DNA from 2 places in the Rhizobium sp. SVR5-2C genome. Region 2 is predicted to be linked to the other one. Evidence: predicted binding sites of a transcription regulator. Region 2 holds the regulator's gene; the other holds the start of a gene.

Region 1 (4,420 bases), on a different contig from region 2:
CGACGACGCCGAGGGCTTCGATGCCGAGAGCCTTGGCGGTCTCGAACAGTTCCTGCGCCGAGCTTGCACCGCGCAGGAAGGAAAAATGGGTGGTGACCTGCAGCTCGGCGTAGCTCATGCGAAGATCCCGTGCATGAACCAGCGATGGCTTCCGGTTTCAGGATCGATGCCGTCACCCGAGCGGAAGACCCAGAGGCGTTCGCCAGCCTCGTCTTCGATGACGAAGTAGTCGCGTACGGCTTCCATCTCGGCATCGCGCTGCCACCATTCGCCGAAAATCCGCTCAGGGCCGTCGGCCCGTTTGATCTTCCGGCGCTTGCCACGCCAGGTGATGGAGACCGGCGGCCGGTCCGGCAGCAAGGCGATCGCCTCGATCAGCTCCGGGGGCGCCAACAGCCGGACCGGCCGGCGCCAATGGCCGACCCAGGTGACCTCGACCGGATCGGCCGCGGCGCTGATCCGCTGGACCGAACGCTCGGGCACATCGGAGGCAACGGGCGCCACCCGATAAACTCGTTGGCCACGGTTGCCGTAGATATCGATCAGTGGCGTGACGTCGGTAACCTCATCCTCCACCAGCGACGAGGATTTCTGGCGTTCCTCCAGCGGCTCGACTATCACGGCGACCAATGTGAGCTTCTCGATCCCGAATCCAGGCTCGATCTTCTCCGTCCGGTCGCGAAACAGCTTGGTCAGCCAGGCCACATCGCGCACCGGCTTCACCGTCCCGGCGCGGATCGCCTGTCGGGTGCCGTCGACCTTCTCGACGATCAGGTCAGCGCGTCGAACACCAAGGCCGCGCCTTTGCAACTCCTCGATCAGTTGCACGACGAGTCGCCCGACATATTTGTTGATCGTCTCGGCAGCACCGATCGGTTCGGCAAAGGCGCGGCTGACTTCAACGAGATCGGCACTGCGGATTGGATCAATCGGTTCCGACAGACGGCCGAACATCTGGTCGAGCCGCCGGCCGATCTCCGGCCCGAAGCGCAGCGTCAGCGGCGCGCGTGGCGTATTGGCCAATTCGCCGATCGTCTGGAAGCCGAGCGTGCGAAGGTCGCTCACAACTTTCCCCGGAAGGCGCAGCAACGATATCGGCAGCTTTTCGACGGCGCGTACGGTTTCACCGATCGGGACGATGACCGTCTCACGGCTGATGGCACGGGCACAGGCGTGCGCGGCTCCCCAGGTGTCGGCGACCGCGACACGGGGCGTGAGCTTCCTGGCCAGGAACTGATTGGCGATCTTCGTCACCATCGCCAGTTCGCCACCCTGCAGGTGGTCGGCGCCCTCAGTATCCATGACGATGCCATCGACCCCGTCAACCGCGACAACAGGGGAATAGAGCGTCAGTGCCCAGAGCGTGATCCGCTCGAGGGCTGCGGCATCCGCCGCAGGATCCGCATCCATGAGCATCAGGCCACTGAACAGCGCCTGCGCTTTCGCCGCCGGCATGCCGACATGGACGCCGGCTTTCCTGGCGGCCGCGTCGGCGGCCGACACCCAGCGTTTCGAGCCGCTTTTGGCGATCACGGCGATCGCCTGTTCAGGCGGAATGGAGGGATCGGCGCGACGAATGCGATCCGTCGGCAAATCCGGTAGATAGATCGAGACGACCCTTGTCATCGCACGCCCTCACGAGAAACTCAGCACATTCACCCGCTTTCACGCGCATCAGTTCCAGCAACCATTGGGGCCTCCCGACACCAGGCACTGGCAGTTCTTCCGACGGCATGACGCTGACCCGCCATCGCGTGGTCGACGCCGTCGGCTGCCCGAAATCATTCGCCTCCGTCTGCCGTCGCCAGCGTCGCACCGCGAGCGCCATCGTGCCTGTCCGCTCGGCCGCCAGCTGCAGCCGCCGCGAGCCGACCATGGGCAGGCGAACGAGTTCGCCCACCACCGCGCCGAGCCCACCGAAGGAGAGCCCCTCTTCCATATTGGCGAGCACGTCCTCCTCCCTGTCGGACTCGACGAAGATCACCCGGTCAGGATGGAGACCGACCTCAGCGAGGGCGGGAAAAAACAGGTCCGGTCGTGTCAGGCACCAGACCACAGGACCCTTGGTGCGGGCCGCAATTCCCGCTGCGCAAAGCGCTGCCGCCGCGCCATCCACAGTGCCCGCTCCGCCACCTGCAAATTCATGCAGTGCGCCGTAAGCAAGGCCACTGCCAGGCAGGACCGCATCGATTTCCGGCACGCCGAAGGAAAGGCAGCCGGCCTTCCGGGCTGACACACCCTCCAGCGACGCGATGCGCTCGCGCAAGTCGGAAATCACCCGTTCACGGGCAGCAGTCATCGTTCACGGCTCCCTTCGAGGTCGTGTTGGCGGCCGACATCATGTCGATCAAAATGCGAATGTTCTGTATCTGTTCCCGAACAGCGGAAGAGTCAAGCGGAGGCGAGGATGGGAATATTATCCTGAACTCTAGGAATCAAGAGAATGCCCAGGAGAATCAGACCAATAGCATCGCTGGAATTATTTTCGGAGCTACAGCGAACGCATCGCCCTCCGGTGTGGATTGCGGGGACAGATTTGATATCGTCGCAGTGTCTTTAAGATTTTTCTGCTGAACTGTCGGTATGACGAAGCCTCCGAAATCAAAACCGCTCCTTCGTGACAGCGAGGCCCCAATCCGTTCGCGGCCGCGCAAGAAGCGCAATCCAGCCCAACCGCAGCTGCTTTTCCATCCCATGCCGGAGCGCGTCGAGCCCGCGCTGGCGCAACTAAAGGCTAAGCCTCCCGCCGGAGATGAATGGAGCTGGGAGGTGAAATGGGATGGTTATCGGCTGGCTGTTCATATCGAGCCGCAACGGATCCGGATCCTCACCCGCGGCGGTCATGACTGGACGCATCGGTTTCCGGCGATCGAGCAGGCCGCCCGCGCGCTCGGGCCGGCGACGATGATCATCGATGGCGAAGCCGTGGTGCTCGCGAAGAGGGGCGGCCGGATTTCGGGCTGCTGCAACAATCGCTGGGCGCATCCGACAAAAAACCTGGAAACCGTGCCTCGGACGCCATCCTCTACGCTTTCGATCTCATCTATCTGGATGGCCACGATCTGCGCGGTGTCGAATACCGTTCCCGCCGGCACCTCCTCGAAGACGCTCTGGACGGCAAGGACGGTGCCATCCGTTTATCAGAGACACTCGACGCCGAACCCGCCATCCTACTGGAGCATGTCTGCGGCCTCGGCCTGGAAGGGATCGTCGGCAAGCATTGTGATCAGCCCTATCGCTCCGGCCGGACCGGAGATTGGGTGAAAATCAAATGCGTGCAGAGCGAGGCTTTCTTCATCGTCGGTTATGAGATGTCATCGGCGTCCCCTGTCGGCTTCGGCTCGTTGGTGCTTGCCGCCTATCGCGATGCCGATCTCGTCCACGTCGGAAACGTCGGCACCGGCTTCAAGGAAGCCGAGGCCATTAGGTTGCGGAAGATGCTGGACAAGCTGCGCTGGAAGCGAAAACAACCGCCCCTGCCCTATTCCGGAAGTGCCGATATTGTTTGGGTCGAGCCAACCCTGATTGCCGAGATCGAGTTTCGCGCCTGGACGACGGACGGTAAGCTTCGCCATCCATCCTACAAGGGCTTGCGAGAACGCCAGGACAATGCCGACGTCTTTCGGCTCGACTAGCGAAATCAGCGCCATGCGCTAGATTGGCGTCCATTTCGGCTTGGCGGAGTAGCTATCTGGCATGTGTAACCTTTATCGCATGGAAGACAAGGACTGGGTCGCGAAATGGGCGCAGGACGCCGAAAGCTTGATCAACCTGATGCCAGCCTATCAGATGAACCCTGACCAGAGGGCCGATTGTCCGCAACACCGCTGACGGGAAGAAGCAATTGGTTCACGCCCGCTGGGGACTGCCCTCTCCGCGCTTCGCGCTCGAGAAGGCAGCCAAAGCCAAGGCGGAAAAGCTGGAGGCCAAGGGCAAGCCATTCGATCTCGAAGAGCTGATCCGCATGGAGGCTGACCGCGGTACGACCAATGTGCGCAAACTCAATTTTCCGAATTGGAAACGATGGTTCGGTGTCGAAAACAGATGCCTCGTCCCGGTCACCAGCTTCGCCGAGCCGAATCCGGCCAGCCAGGAAGAAGGCGGCAAGGTGCCGAATGCCTGGTTTGCACACGATGAGGCAAAGTCGCTGATGTTCTTTGCCGGCATCCATGTGCCGCAATGGCAGAGTGTGCGAAAGGTCAAGGATGGCCTGACCACCGACGACCTCTATGGGTTTTTGACCACGGATCCCAACAATCTCGTGAAGCCGATCCATGAGAAGGCCATGCCGGTCCTGCTGCTGACAAAGGAAGAGACCGACACGTGGATGCGGGCGCCCTGGGATGAGGCCAAGGATCTTGCCCGCCCTCTACCGGGTGACGCGCTGATTATTTCGTCGCTCGAACGTATGGATCATCGG
Region 2 (4,420 bases):
TTGAAGCGGCCGCCGGCGCGGGTTACCGTCGTTGCACGAGGGCGGAAAGCCGAGTTCGAGACCGGCACCTGGCTGAAGGGCAGGGCGCGATTGACGCCCCCGGCCGGGCCAGCGCTCCCGGGCTTGAACGACTTTGCCGTCAAGACCTATTTTGACGGCATCGGCGCCAACGGCTTTTTCTATGGTGCGCCAGTGCCGGTGCCACCGGGGCAGGAGGACGCTCGAAATTTCGGCGAAAATTGGCTGGAATGGCTCTATCGCCTGCGCAGCAGTATTGGCGATCGCATAAGGTCGATCCTGCCCGGTGACACCGGTGCTTTTGCCGCCGCGCTGGTGACGGACGAGCGCCGGGCAATTTCCAGCGAGACGACAGAGGCACTCCGTCAGTCCGGTCTTGCCCATATCATCGCAATCTCCGGGCTCAACATGGCGCTGTCGGCGGGTATTTTCTTTGTCGGATTCCGTTCGATACTCAGCCTCTTTCCGGGTGTCGCTCAGGCCTATCCGACGAAAAAGATTGCGGCGGCGGGTGCTCTGGCGGCGGTGACGGCCTACTTCTTGATCTCAGGTTTTGCCGTTTCGGCCGAACGCGCCTTCATCATGATGGCAATCATGCTGGTTGCAGTCTTCTTCGACCGGCCCTCCATCAGCCTCCGCAATGTCGCGCTTTCGGCACTCCTCATCATCTCAATCTCGCCCTCCGAAATCATGGGTCCGAGCTTTCAGATGTCCTTTGCCGCCACTCTGGCGCTGGTCGCGGGATATGCGCTTTGGAAGGAGCGGCCGATGCGCGAAAGCCCTTTTTCAAAAATGCGATCGCTTCGGCTGTTGGTTTCCGTTTCCGGTTTTCTCGGCGGAATCCTGCTCACATCCGTCATCGGCGGCTTTTCGACAGCATTGTTCTCGATCGAGCATTTCCACCGGCTGACGGCCTACGGTCTGCCGGCCAACCTCGCGGCCATGCCGATCATTTCCTTCGTCATCATGCCTGCAGGCCTGCTTGCCATGCTGCTGATGCCCTTCGGGCTAGACGTGCTGCCGTGGAAGGTGGTGGGTTTCGGTCTCGATCTCGTAATCGCGGTTGCCAAGACGGTGTCGTCCTGGGGCGGCGACATCGGCGTGGGCAGGCTGCCCGGCTGGTATTTTCCGGCAGCGGTCGCCGGCTTCCTGCTGCTCACGCTGCTGCGCACCCGGCTTAGGCATATGGGAACAGCGATCATCGCCGGTTCAACGCTTGCCGTTGCGCTCATGCCCGGTAGAGCCGCGCCAGATGTCGTGATTGCCGAAGATGGAAGTCTTGTTGCAATCGTCAGGCAATCCGCTCTCGCCTCCAACCGCGAACGCCCGCCGGATTTCATTTTCGACCAGTGGAAACGAGCGCTGGTTATCGATGACCACCGGCCGCCAAAATTGCTTGATACCGCCTCGGCCCCGCCTTCGGCAAAAGACGGGGAGAGATTGAGGCTTTCTCCGACGCAACAGGAAGAAGCAAGAGATGCGATGCGGAACGCCGCTTCGGCAGGCCATTTCACCTGCGTCAAAAAAGCCTGGTGCACGGCAGAGCTCGAGAACGGCTCCATCCTCGCAGTGATCGAAAATGCGGCCTATTTCGGCCCGGCTTGCGACACAGCGGATATCGTCGTGACGCCGGTCAAGCTGCGGTCCGGCACCTGCCGATCCGGAGCAATGCTGTTTACCGGCGAAACCCTGAGGAAAACCGGCGCCGTCGAGTTACGCTTTGGAAACGGCGCCGCAGACGTCACAACCGCTTTCGAAACACTCGACCGCCCCTGGAGCCGGCACCGCGCCTATGATTGGCGCAGTGGCACATTTGCCGGGGATGCGTTGCCGGTTAGTGATAGCGGCGAATGAGGCCGACGAGCTTGCCTTGAACCTTGACGCGGTCCGGCCCGAAGATACGTGTCTCATATGCCGGGTTTGCGGCTTCAAGCGCGATCGAGGCTCCCTTGCGGCGGAACCGCTTGAGGGTCGCTTCCTCGTCATCGACCAGTGCGACAACGATGTCGCCGGGGTTTGCGGTATTTGAATTGCGGATAATGACCGTATCGCCGTCGAAGATGCCGGCGTCGATCATCGAATCGCCCTTGACCTCAAGTGCGTAGTGCTCGCCCGACCCCAGCATATCGGCGGGGACGGTGATGTCGTGGGTATTGTTCTGGATTGCCGAGATCGGCACGCCGGCCGCGATGCGGCCCATGACGGGAACGGAAACAGCACTGTTGTTGTCTTCGTTCGCCGGCTTCGGCGGGGCTGCTACCGGCTGCGGTTTGCCGAGGCTACCCTCGATGACGCTTGGCGAAAAGCCGCGGCGCGGCTGAATGCTCGGGCTGTAGGCCTCCGGAAGCTTGATCACCTCAAGTGCGCGAGCCCGGTTCGGTAGGCGACGAATGAAACCACGCTCCTCAAGCGCCGTAATCAGGCGGTGGATGCCGGATTTGGAGGCGAGATCCAGCGCATCCTTCATTTCGTCGAAGGATGGCGGGACGCCGGATTCTTTCATCCGCTCATGAATAAAGAGGAGAAGCTCCTGTTGTTTGCGCGTCAGCATCGAAGTTTAACCCCAGATTCGTGAAACAAAGCCAGAACAGACACTATATGTTCCATATGTGTTCCGCAAGTACCTAAATTTCGGTAAAACTTTTTCTGAAGTGCATTCATTTTGGGACTTTTTGTTTGCCGGGTCACCGCTTGCAGCTTGCATCGGGGGAACAGGCCGCGCAAATCTGGAGCACTGGAAAAATGGAGACGCGCCCGATGCCTCATCCACTGGATCACCTTGTCCTACCGGTCACGGACATCGACCTGGCGCGCGAGCGGCTGGGAAGGCTGGGATTTACCATTGCGCCAGAGGGCGGCCACCCGTTCGGAACGGAGAACGCTTGCATCTTCTTTGCCGACAAGACCTATCTCGAGCCGCTTGGTATCGAGAATGCGAAGAAATGTGAAACATCCGTGCGCGGGGGCAATGTTTTTGTGGCGCGCGACCAGGCTTTTCGCTTCCGGTGCGGCAATGACGGGTTTTCTGCGGTCGCTTTTAGCACAGAGGATGCGGACGCCGATCATTCTGCCTTCATGAATGCCAGGCAGAGCGGCGGCGACATGCTGGAGTTTTCGCGTCCGATCGAAATGCCGGATGGCTCGCAATCGACCGGCGCCTTCAAGCTCGCTTTTGCGGCCGATCTCAGGGCGCCGGATTTCTTTCTCTTTGCCTGCCAGCGCATCAATGCCTTTCCCGCCAACCATGACGCGCTGGAAAAACACGAAAATGGCGTAGCCGGTATTCGGGAGGTCGTGCTAAGCGCGCCGGAGCCAGAAGCGTTTGGCTCTTTCGTCCAACTGGCGGCGTCCGGGGCAAAGGTAGAGAGCACCAGTTTCGGCCTCGCAGTCACAACTCCCAACGTCAAAATCAGTCTGCTGTCTCAGGAGGGGATGGAAGCCTATTTCGATGTCGCACAGCCGTTGGCCGACAAGGGGCTCCGCGGCAGCGCCATCGTTTTCCGCACCCGAGATATTACCGTGACAGAGGCCCTTCTGGCTGCTAACGGGATGACCTATACACGCATCAGCAACAGAGTTCTGGTGAAGCCTGCGCCCGGCCAGGGTGCAATCTTCGCCTTTGAGGAGACCCCATGAGCAATACCAACTCCGAAGTCGCAGTCGGCGAAGGCGCCGGGCGCGTTGTGTTTTCCAACAGCGGCCGGCTGTCGCTGATTGCCGGTCCCTGCCAGATGGAAAGCCGCGAGCACGCCTTCATGGTCGCCGGCGTTTTGAGCGAACTCTGCAAGAAGCTCGGCATCGGCCTCGTTTACAAGTCGTCCTTCGACAAGGCGAACCGCACGTCGCTTTCCGCCCAGCGCGGCATCGGGCTTGAAACGTCGCTGGAAGTCTTCGCCGATCTGAAAAAGGAGTTCGGTTTTCCGGTGTTGACCGATGTCCATACGGAAGAGCAATGCGCGGAAGTCGCTACGGTGGTCGATATCCTGCAGATCCCTGCCTTCCTCAGCCGTCAGACGGACCTTCTGGTAGCCGCCGCCAAGACTGGCCGGGCAATCAACGTCAAGAAGGGCCAGTTCCTGGCGCCGTGGGATATGAAGAACGTCCTCGGCAAGCTGAATGCGACCGGCAATCCGAACATCCTGCTTTGCGAGCGCGGTGCCTCCTTCGGCTACAACACGCTGGTTTCCGACATGCGCTCACTGCCGATCATGGCGGCGATGGGCGCGCCGGTGATTTTCGACGCTACCCATTCGGTGCAGCAGCCGGGCGGGCAGGGTGGTTCGTCAGGCGGGCAGCGCGAATTCGTGGAAACGCTGGCGCGCGCCGCTGTCGCCGTCGGTGTTGCCGGCGTCTTCATCGAGACACATGAGAATCCCGACAACGCCCCGTCCGACGGCCCGAA

What was found. The regulator LexA, encoded in region 2, represses DNA repair genes until DNA is damaged. The targets are predictions, from matches to a motif close to TGTTCNNNNTGTGTTCNG.
Region 1: the regulator LexA is predicted to act here: its motif matches at 2,360-2,377, upstream of ACPYOI_RS01235 (ImuA family protein).

Annotation. Positions count from the first base shown of each region.
Region 1 is NZ_JBNDHT010000002.1:96,617-101,036, reverse strand. Features, by position in the region: gene ACPYOI_RS01245 (error-prone DNA polymerase) at 1-118, opposite strand, end outside; gene ACPYOI_RS01240 (Y-family DNA polymerase) at 115-1,626, opposite strand; gene ACPYOI_RS01235 (ImuA family protein) at 1,547-2,299, opposite strand; partial or broken gene ACPYOI_RS01230 (ATP-dependent DNA ligase) at 2,584-3,212, shown strand; gene ACPYOI_RS01225 (ATP dependent DNA ligase) at 3,261-3,635, shown strand; partial or broken gene ACPYOI_RS01220 (SOS response-associated peptidase family protein) at 3,697-4,420, shown strand, end outside.
Region 2 is NZ_JBNDHT010000009.1:59,704-64,123, forward strand. Features, by position in the region: gene ACPYOI_RS04545 (ComEC/Rec2 family competence protein) at 1-1,872, shown strand, start outside; gene lexA (transcriptional repressor LexA) at 1,853-2,569, opposite strand; gene ACPYOI_RS04555 (VOC family protein) at 2,776-3,654, shown strand; gene kdsA (3-deoxy-8-phosphooctulonate synthase) at 3,651-4,420, shown strand, end outside.